Regions from separate parts of the Dyadobacter helix genome, predicted to be linked through region 3. Evidence: riboswitches for the same ligand, from Rfam matches in the RefSeq annotation. Region 3 holds a riboswitch; each other region holds the start of a gene.

Region 1 (3,277 bases), 1.6 Mb from region 3:
GTACTTATAAAGCAGGGAGTTAAACAAGTCGGCGGGAGCCTTTGTGAGGTCGGGCGTAGCTGTAATTTTATCATTCCAGTAGTACCAGTATTTCATCTGGCTGTAAATCCACTGATTGGTTTCAGCGTCCGTAGCGGGATCCACGGTTTTATCTTTACACCCCCAAATAACCAGTACCAGAACCGAAATTTTCAGTAATGTTTTAAAATTCATATAGCGTATCAGTTATACCCCAGGAAAACCTCTTCAATGATATCACAAGCCTGATTTATTTGTTCTGCACTGATCACCAGCGGCGGAGCGAAACGTATTTTGTTACCATGCGTCGGCTTACAGAGCAATCCTTTGTGCATCATGCCGTAGCAAAGGTTCATAGCCGTAGGACTGTCCTCATCATCATTGATCACGATCGCATTCAGCAATCCCTTTCCTCTAACGAGCTCGACCAGAGAACATTGCTTTTGTAACGAAAGAATTCTTTCTCTGAACAATTGCCCCATTTTTTCGGCGTTCTCAGCCATTTTTTCATCTTCCACCACCTGAATAGCTGCCATGGTAACAGCACATGCCAGCGGATTTCCCCCATAGGTGGAGCCATGTTCCCCCGGTGCGATGGTGAGCATTACTTCATCGTTGGCCAGAGCCGCAGATACAGGCATGATACCTCCCGAGAGTGCCTTTCCGAGTACCAATATGTCTGGCTTCACATTTTCCCAGTCGCAGGCCAGCTTTTTTCCTGTCCGCCCAATCCCTGTCTGCACCTCGTCTGCGATGAAAAGGACATTGTGCCTGGTACATAACTCCCTCACGCCGCTGAGGTACCCTTCTGCCGGTACCACCACGCCCGCTTCTCCCTGAATGGGTTCAACCATAAACCCGGCGATATCGCGATCCTTTTTGAAAAGATCCTCCAGCACATTCAGGTCGTCGTAAGGAATAATTTCATATCCGGGTAAAAACGGACCGTAATCGTTGGTACTGGAAGGGTCGGTTGAAGAGGAGATGGCCGCCAGGGTACGTCCCCAGAAGTTCCCGGAAGCATACACGGTTTTGGCTTTTCCGGGTGTTATGCCTTTCACCTTATAAGCCCATTTACGGGTTAGCTTCAGAGCGGTTTCACCGCCTTCCACTCCTGAATTCATCATCAGTACCTTGTCATAACCGAAATACTCGGCCAGAAACTTTTCACACTCGCCAAGCCTGTCATTGTAAAACGCCCGGGAGGTCAGGGTCAGTTTTTGGGCTTGCTCTATCATAGCGTTTACGATACGTGGATGACAATGCCCTTGACTTACAGCGCTGTATGCTGAAAGGAAATCAAGATACTGCCTGCCTTCCACATCCCAGACATGCACACCCAGGCCTCTGGAAAGCACAACGGGCATCGGTTTATAGTTATGTGCTCCGTAACGGTATTCCAGGTCCATTGCATTTTGAGAGGCGTCTATCACGGTAGTTCCCGTGCTGGCGGTGTCTGTATAGTCAGGCATTTTCTTTGTTTTTTGCTAAAAAAATTGTGTTGTGTAAAAATACAAAAAAGGACAGGGATTACTAAAATCCATATTTTTATTGTCGAATAAGCTTCCTTGCACTACCTTTGTAACGTAATCTCAAAGGGGTGCCCTACCGAACGGGCTGAGATCATACCCATATCACCTGATCCGGATAATGCCGGCGAAGGGAGAGAAGCTAATCTTAAACGTTTTTCGGACGCCGTGATAGACGCGTTTGACCGGCTGATGGTTCGTTAAGATTCAGGCGATTTTCAAAATTAATTTTTGTAAACCTAAGGATAGGTGGCCCCTTGCCTGTTCGTAACAACTTTTTATCGCCATGCGAAAAGTTACGACCTATCTGAATGTGCTACTTTTTAGTGCGCTTATATGTATTTCTGCTTCGGCTCAGCATACCATCACGGGCCGCGTGACCGATGCCACGGACGGGAAACCACTTCCCGGGGCGTCGGTAAAAGCCGGGGAGATCCGCGGTACCAACACCGGCGAAAACGGTACGTTTAATCTCCGAAACATACCGGACGACATCCATATCCTGGAGGTATCCTATGTGGGGTATCAGACCGTGAAACTGGACATGACCGGAAAAACCCAGCTGGATATCCGCTTAGCCAAAAGTACTTATCAGGCGGATGAGGTGATCATCAGCGCAACGCGGGTGAATAGTAAAAGTGCCATGGCTTTCACCAATGTAACTGCCGATGCCATTGATAAACAGAACCTTGGGCAGGATTTGCCGGTTTTGCTCAACTTTACGCCGTCGCTGGTCAGTACCAGTGATGCTGGCGGCGGTGTGGGATACACCGGCATCAGGATAAGGGGTTCGGACGCCACCAGGATCAACGTTACGGTTAACGGCATTCCTTATAACGACGCAGAAAGCCAGGGTGTGTACTGGGTTAACATGCCCGATTTTGCCTCTTCCGTCAGCAGTATCCAGATACAACGGGGCGTAGGAACGTCTACCAACGGAGCCGGAGCTTTTGGCGCAAGCGTGAATGTGAACACAAATACATTCCGCCAGGAGGCATACGCCGAACTGAATAACGCGTATGGTTCTTTTAATACCTTCAAAAATACCCTTAAACTAGGCACCGGGCTGATCAAGGATCAATTCACCTTCGATGCCCGGCTGTCACGGATTTCATCTGATGGATTCGTGGACAGGGCGACGTCTGAACTGCATTCCTATTATTTATCGGGGGGGTATTTTGGCAAGAAAAGTTTTGTAAGAGTCAACGTTTTCAGCGGAAAGGAAAGAACATACCAGTCCTGGAACGGAACACCAGAGGCCAAATTACGGGGCGACCGGGCTGGTATCCTCGCCTATATCGACCGAAACGGTGTGGGTGAAAAGGATGCAGAAAACCTGCTGAATGCTAATAACCGTACCTATAATTATTATACCTACAAAAATGAGGTGGATAACTACCGCCAGGATCATTACCAGGTGGTATCTTCCCATGCTTTAGGTAACAATCTTACTTTCAATCTGAACGCTTTCCTGGTGCGTGGACTTGGGTATTACGAACAATACAGGAGCCAGGATAAATACAGCAATTACAACCTGCCTGATGTAGTCATTGGCGGGGATACCCTTTCCAGAACGGATTTTATCCGCAGAAGGTGGCTGGACAACTACTTTTACGGGACCACGTTTTCACTGGACTACAACTCTTATAAAAAGCTGACCGCAAGCTTTGGTGGAGGGTGGAACCAGTACGATGGTGAACATTACGGGCAGGTCATCTGGGCGCGGAATG
Region 2 (3,277 bases), on a different contig from region 3:
TTGAACTGCTGGTTAAGTTCTTTGAAGGTTTTTCCCATTTTGTTATCTGCCCGGAAGTTGATCGTAAAATCCGAGTACCTGACAGATTCCAGGAAATAGGTTAGTTTGCGATTGACTTTTGTAACATACTGATACAGCAAGGAGCCCTGGATGGAAATGATAACGATGCCCAGCATGTAAATCAATCCCTTATTAGTCTGCTGGTGCGACAGCCATAACAATGCCAGGATGCTCAGGATGATGATGATGATCCGTGTTGCAACAACAATACTGAAATGCCTTAAGCCAATCATATAGGGCAGGGGCTGAAAGGTTTATGAATCAATTATTGAATAATACCTGCGGAAACTCACTCATTTCTGTAAAAATGTAATCTTTCAGAGAACGTATCTTGTAATGGGCGAGGTCAAATTTGGGATCATCATAAACTTCCGCTGCGGGTACTGAAATAGCGACCATTCCGGCTGCGTGCGCAGATCGCAAACCGGCATGTGAATCTTCAAAAGCAATACATTCGCCTGGGGCTACGCCCAATTTCGCGACTGTGGAGAGGTACACGGCAGGGTGCGGTTTGGTGAATTTTTCCAGCGTTCCCGAATGCCAGGAGTCAAAATACTCGGTTATTTGCAACCGTTCCAGTACCCCTTCAATGAGCTCCATGTGCGAAGCGGAGGCTACGGCCAGTTTCAGGTTTTGTTGTTTCAGTGTTTTTACGAGTTCAACGGCGCCAGGCATGGCTACCGCCCTGTCCAGGATATGCTGATGTGCGTATTCCAGAATATCATGTTCCAGCTCTTCAAAGCTGGGGGTGTTCCAGGGTTGTATTTTATAACAGAATTCCAGGAAAAGCTGGCAGGAAAGTCCGGTGGTCTGGTGTTTTAATTCATTGGTGAGCTCAAAATTTACTTTTTGCATTACCTCACGTGCGGCTTCGGTCCAGATCGGTTCCGAGTCGATCAGCAAGCCATCCATGTCAAATATTGCTGCTTTAATCATGTAACAGGAATTTCGGTTTTAAAATATAATATTTTGATACGGGAAATCATGGTTTATAACGAACGGAACCGTTTCACTTCATGTCGGTTATCGTACAGGAATGGTTGCAGCCGTTTTTGATAAAATGATGTACAGGCCCGGTTCCTTTTTTCTTATTTCCAAAACTACTACTTTCGCAATTAAGAATGGCTTTAGGGGTGTCCAAAAAACGGACTGAGATTCATACCCTTTGAACCTGACACAGTTGATGCTGTCGTAGGAAAAAGCGTTGTACCGGTAATAACGTTGCCGGGTTTCCTTTTTGGTTTTGTCAGAATCGCCTTGGCGTTCCTCATCACCGTTTCCTTACTGTCCATTCCCATGTTTTTACTTAACCAGAACATTGAGAAATGGAATTTAATTTCGAAAGCAATCTTACCAGCCTCCGTTCATCGGCACCTTTGGTTCATAATATAACCAATTTCGTTGTCATGAATTTTACAGCCAACGCCCTGCTGGCGATCGGGGCTTCTCCGGTCATGGCACACGCCGTGCAGGAAGTGGAGGATATGGTATCCATAGCCGGTGCATTGGTGGTTAACATTGGAACCCTTTCTCCCGTATGGGTGGATGGGATGAAACTGGCCATGAAAAAAGCGGCGGAATTGGGTAAGCCCATTGTCATAGATCCGGTGGGAGCGGGAGCAACGCCGTATCGGGATCAGGTTCTGCAGCAGCTTCTCGAGGTAGCTTCGCCTGCCATTATTCGTGGCAATGCCTCTGAAATCATGTCCATGGCCGGTTCTCACATTCGGACGAAAGGAGTTGACAGTACCGCACTTTCAACCGACGGACTTTCTGCTGCGCGTGCATTAAGCCATCAGTATGACTGTGTAGTAAGTGTTAGCGGAGCTACGGACGTCATTGTTCGTGGGAATGAAACAGCTTACGTAAAGAATGGTATCCCGCTGATGACCCGTATCACAGGCATGGGATGCAGCGCATCAGCCATTGCAGGCGCATTTGCAGCCATTCAGCCCGATTTTTTCGATGCAGCTGTGTGCGCCGCTGCTACCATGGGCGTAAGCGGTGAACTTGCAGGACAAAGAGCGGACCTTCCCGGATCTTTTCAGATTGCCTTCCTGGACGCCCTTGAAGCTCTTAAGCCGGCTCAGTTGGCAGAACTTTCCCGGCTTACTATATAAGCTATGGATATATTAAAAGCCATCCGGTTGTACCTTGTTACGGACGAGGCGGCGTGTCGGGGAAGAGATTTTTATCAGGTGGTGGAAGACGCAGCCCGCGGCGGCGTTACGATGGTACAGTTACGGGAAAAAACGTTAGGGACACGTGCTTTTATCGACCGTGGGAAACGTCTGAAAGATATCCTGGCGCCTTACCAGATTCCGCTGATCATTAACGACAGGGTGGATGTGGCCCTGGCAGTTGATGCAGACGGTGTGCACGTCGGGCAAAGTGATATGCCTTACGAGGTACTCGTTCAAATGCTTCCTCCTGGAAAAATAATCGGGCTATCTGCTGAGAAAATGCAGGACGTAACCGAGGCCGAAAATTGGCACATCAGTTACCTGGCGGTGAGCCCTTTGTATGCTACACCTTCCAAAACGGACACTGAAACACCCTGGGGGTTAAACGGCCTTCAATGGGCCAAACGGAACAGCCGACATCCGCTGGTGGTGATCGGGGGGCTGAACATTCACAATACGAACGAAGCGATTTTAAACGGTGCGGACGGGATTGCCGTAATTTCGGCAATATGCAGTGCGGAGTCGCCTTTTTCTGCTGCTCAGGCACTTGGTAAAGCTATTCATTCCAGATCATAAAAATGCCATGAAAAGATACCCGACCGTATTAACAATTGCCGGATCCGACAGCGGAGGCGGAGCCGGAATTCAGGCCGACCTGAAAACCATTACAGCGCTGGGGGCCTACGGTGCGTCTGCGATAACGGCCCTCACAGCGCAAAATACACAGGGAGTGAAAGATATACTCCCCATCCCGCCGGAATTTCTGGCACTACAGCTCGAGGCCGTTTTTGAAGATATTACCGTTGACGCCGTCAAAATAGGAATGGTGAATACCATTAAAGTTGCCGAAATCATTGCTGAGACGCTAGACAAGTATCAGCCGCCTTTCGTCGTATTTGACCCCGTGATGGTATCAACCAGCGGAGCAAAGCTGATACGGGACGAAACGATTGAAACGCTGTGGAAAGTACTGTTCCCACGGGTGCATCTGATTACACCCAACCTGGATGAAGCGCAGATACTGGTAAAACGGA
Region 3 (3,277 bases):
CAAAATAACAAAGCCAAGTTTTGCGAGCTGTTCGGTTGCCAGCAGGGTTTCCATGGCATCGGGCATGAGGTATTTGGGGTCAGGGTGGATTTCCAGCTTCACCCAATGCGTTTCCATTGCTTCTCTTGCCAGCTGTGCTGCCAATATCGCCTCCCGGGCATTTCTTGCGCCCGAAGTATTCGGCAGCAGGTTGATGTGACCGTGCTTCAGGTACCTGAGGATCTCGTCATCCTGCCGGCCAGAAGCTACTCTGCGCAAGGCAACGGTCACCAGTTCCGACCCTGAGGACAACAGGGATTGCTCCATTAGGGCACCGGAGCTGAATTTCCCCGTTCCGGTAAAAAGCCTTGAATGGAAAGTCTTATCAGCGATTTTTAGCATAATGTTTTATAAAGTTGTGTAACAAATTGTTTGCGGTCAGGGGAATGAGTAATGGCAGCGGACATGGCCACGCCATGTACACCCGCGGACAGGAGGCCGGTAATATCTTCATCCGTAATACCGCCGATCGCGATCACTGGGATACTGATGTTCATTTGATGGATTGTTTCAAGAATCGCTCTGTAGCCGTCAGCACCCAGTACCGGACTTAGGTTTTGCTTGGTATTAGTAAAGCGGTAAGGGCCAAGTCCTACGTAGTCTGCGCCCTCCTGCACCCTTTGCAATACATCCTGCAGCGTATTGGCAGTACCACCGATGATCATGTTTCCGCCCATCTGCCTGGCCGTTTGGATGGGCAGATCTTCAAGCCCGAGATGTACGCCAAAAGCGCCTGTATCCCGGGCAACTTCCGGATAATCGTTGATGATCAGTTTGGCACCGTATGAATCGCAGAGGTTTTTAGCAAGTGATGCTTTTTCCAGGATCATTTCCGCAGGCTCGTTTTTAATGCGCAGTTGTATCCATCTGCAGCCCGCGTCAAGCGCGGAGGCTATGCTTTCCAGGTGTGTAAAAGCAGCCGTCTGATTCGATATAAAATGAAGTTTGCCGATCAAAGTTTATTGGTTTAGCACATTGTTAAGTTGAATAAAAGTCTGAGGAGCTTTTGCCGGATTTTTCCATAGGGTACCTGACACGGCTGCTCCGTCAAAATTCATCTCTTTGATGTTACGAATATTGGACTGATCAATTCCACCCAGTCCGATGACCGGTAACTTTTTCTCCGCTGCATCGAGCCGGAAGCCGGGAGGAAGGATACCCTGATACCCCGGTTTGGAAATACTGTTGTAAACCGGACCGAAAAATGTATAATCAAAAGAAGTTAATATGTTTGTATCCAGCAATTTGTGGATGGAAGTACTCAGGATAAAACCTTCTGATTTCATTTGCATCAGCGTGCTCTCATCCGTTGTCATCCGTAAATTTTCGGGAAAATGCAGCCGCCTGATCCCATATTCCAGGGCTACGGGAAAATGTTGATGAACGGCGATTTTGGATAAAAAGGCAGGGCAGATGCCACGCAGCAGACGGTCCAGATCCGATGCGGTCCCATCGGGTTTTCTGAGATGCAGGTATTCCATCCCGTTTTCAAAAAGCAGGTTAATGCACCCAGCCTCATTGGGCAGATACACAGGTGACGATATGACGATCAGCTTCATCCTAACCGCCTTGTGTGGCTCTGATGATAATTAATTGATCATCAGGCTGCAGTTGGTGCAAGGCCCACTGCGATTTGCTGACCACCTGGTTATTGATGGCTACCGCTATTCCCTGATGATTTGTTTCGAAAATTTCTGTCAGCAATTGCTGCACGGTAAAAGTGTCAGGAATTACGCTGGGTGTTTGGTTGATTTTTATCTCCATTCCGGTTATCGTTTGAGAAACTTGGGGAATGGACCTTGCAGAAAAAGATATAAGTAAACCCTTCAGGAGGCTCACTACTTTTCCCTTCGTCAGTATGAACTGCATCAGGTTCAAAGGGTATAATCTCAGACCACCATAGTGGACACCCCCAAAGTTTTAACAAAACTAAGTCAAAAATATGACGAATAAAACCTTCCGCCGGGAAGTACCTGCATGATGACGAAATATCGATATGGCGGTCTGATAAATATGCGATAAATTTGAAAGGTACAAGTATCAGGTCCGGACATTAAACAAAAGCATACGAGTTAACCGAAATGCCCGACCGTTGGGACTGTACACTCATATTTTAATCTAAACGATAACTCATTTAACCGAAATACTAAGTTTACCAGAATGGATCTTAGAATAAGAAACGCCACAAAGAAGGATTTACCCGCGATTTTAGAAATTGTTAATCAAACGATCCTCACGTCCACCGCAATTTATGATTATGAGATCAGGACGCTTGAGGAGCAAACGGAGTGGTTTGAGCGTGTGACGGACAACGGTATGCCCATCATTGTTGCCGATCAGGATGGGGAGGTGCTGGGATATGGTTCATACAATACCTTTCGCCCCAAAATAGGGTACCAGTTCACGGTGGAGCACTCTATTTATCTTGACGAGAAGTCCAGGGGTATGGGTGTAGGAGGCAAGCTATTGGGCAGTCTCATTCAGCGGGCACGGGAGCAGGGCCTTCATACGATGATAGGAGGGATAGATGCGGCCAACAGGGGAAGTATTGAATTTCACAAAAAATATGGTTTTGTAGAAAAGGGTTATCTGAAAGAAGTGGCCTACAAGTTTGATCAGTGGCTGGACCTGGTCTTCATGCAGCTGATTCTTGAATAGGGGGCCGACTGGCACAAAAAAATGGCTGCCCGCATCCGTGGCAGCCATTTTGCTATGTTATACTGTTGTTTTTTAATTTTAATGTGCTCGTCCGGTTTCTACGTAGGTATCTTCATCACCGGTTGGTTTCCCCTGCCACCAGGATGCCAGTATTGAGCCTGTAATGTTCATCAACGGCCCGAACACGGCTGGGGCAAGACCTACCGTAGCCATTTTTCCCATTTCTTTCGCGATACCGGATGCAAGTCCGCCATTTTGCATACCCACCTCAATAGCGATGGTACGGCAGTCGCGCTCGCTCATTTTGAATAGCCGTCCCGACCAGTAACCCAGTGTATAGCCCGAGAGATTGTGAATCAGTACGAGGAGCAACAAAGTGGGGCCGATGGTCAGCAGGCTGTCGCGGCCGGCAGCGGTGATGATCACGATAATGAAGGCAATTCCGCCCATGGATACGAGCGGCATGGCGTTGTCCAGCCATTTGGCCTTTCCGCTGAATAACTTATTGAATATCAGCCCTGCTCCGATAGGTATGATGACCATTTTTACGATATCCCACATCATGTGGAGGGTATCTATT

What was found. A riboswitch is a leader RNA that binds a small molecule or an ion and turns the genes downstream of it on or off. The one in region 3 is predicted to bind thiamine pyrophosphate.
Region 1: another riboswitch for thiamine pyrophosphate. It lies ahead of KOE27_RS00135 (TonB-dependent receptor); the one in region 3 lies ahead of thiS (sulfur carrier protein ThiS).
Region 2: another riboswitch for thiamine pyrophosphate. It lies ahead of thiM (hydroxyethylthiazole kinase); the one in region 3 lies ahead of thiS (sulfur carrier protein ThiS).

The regions. Positions count from the first base shown of each region.
Region 1 is NZ_CAJRAF010000001.1:35,635-38,911, forward strand. It holds gene KOE27_RS00125 (S41 family peptidase) at 1-213, opposite strand, end outside; gene rocD (ornithine--oxo-acid transaminase) at 222-1,490, opposite strand; TPP riboswitch at 1,605-1,700, shown strand; gene KOE27_RS00135 (TonB-dependent receptor) at 1,834-3,277, shown strand, end outside.
Region 2 is NZ_CAJRAF010000002.1:1,791,087-1,794,363, reverse strand. It holds gene KOE27_RS15260 (sensor histidine kinase) at 1-293, opposite strand, end outside; gene hxpB (hexitol phosphatase HxpB) at 322-996, opposite strand; TPP riboswitch at 1,180-1,275, shown strand; gene thiM (hydroxyethylthiazole kinase) at 1,386-2,180, shown strand; gene thiE (thiamine phosphate synthase) at 2,184-2,819, shown strand; gene thiD (bifunctional hydroxymethylpyrimidine kinase/phosphomethylpyrimidine kinase) at 2,827-3,277, shown strand, end outside.
Region 3 is NZ_CAJRAF010000001.1:1,608,480-1,611,756, forward strand. It holds gene KOE27_RS06580 (thiazole synthase) at 1-381, opposite strand, end outside; gene KOE27_RS06585 (thiamine phosphate synthase) at 375-995, opposite strand; gene KOE27_RS06590 (thiamine phosphate synthase) at 999-1,598, opposite strand; gene thiS (sulfur carrier protein ThiS) at 1,600-1,803, opposite strand; TPP riboswitch at 1,868-1,963, opposite strand; gene KOE27_RS06600 (GNAT family N-acetyltransferase) at 2,200-2,697, shown strand; gene KOE27_RS06605 (bile acid:sodium symporter family protein) at 2,776-3,277, opposite strand, start outside.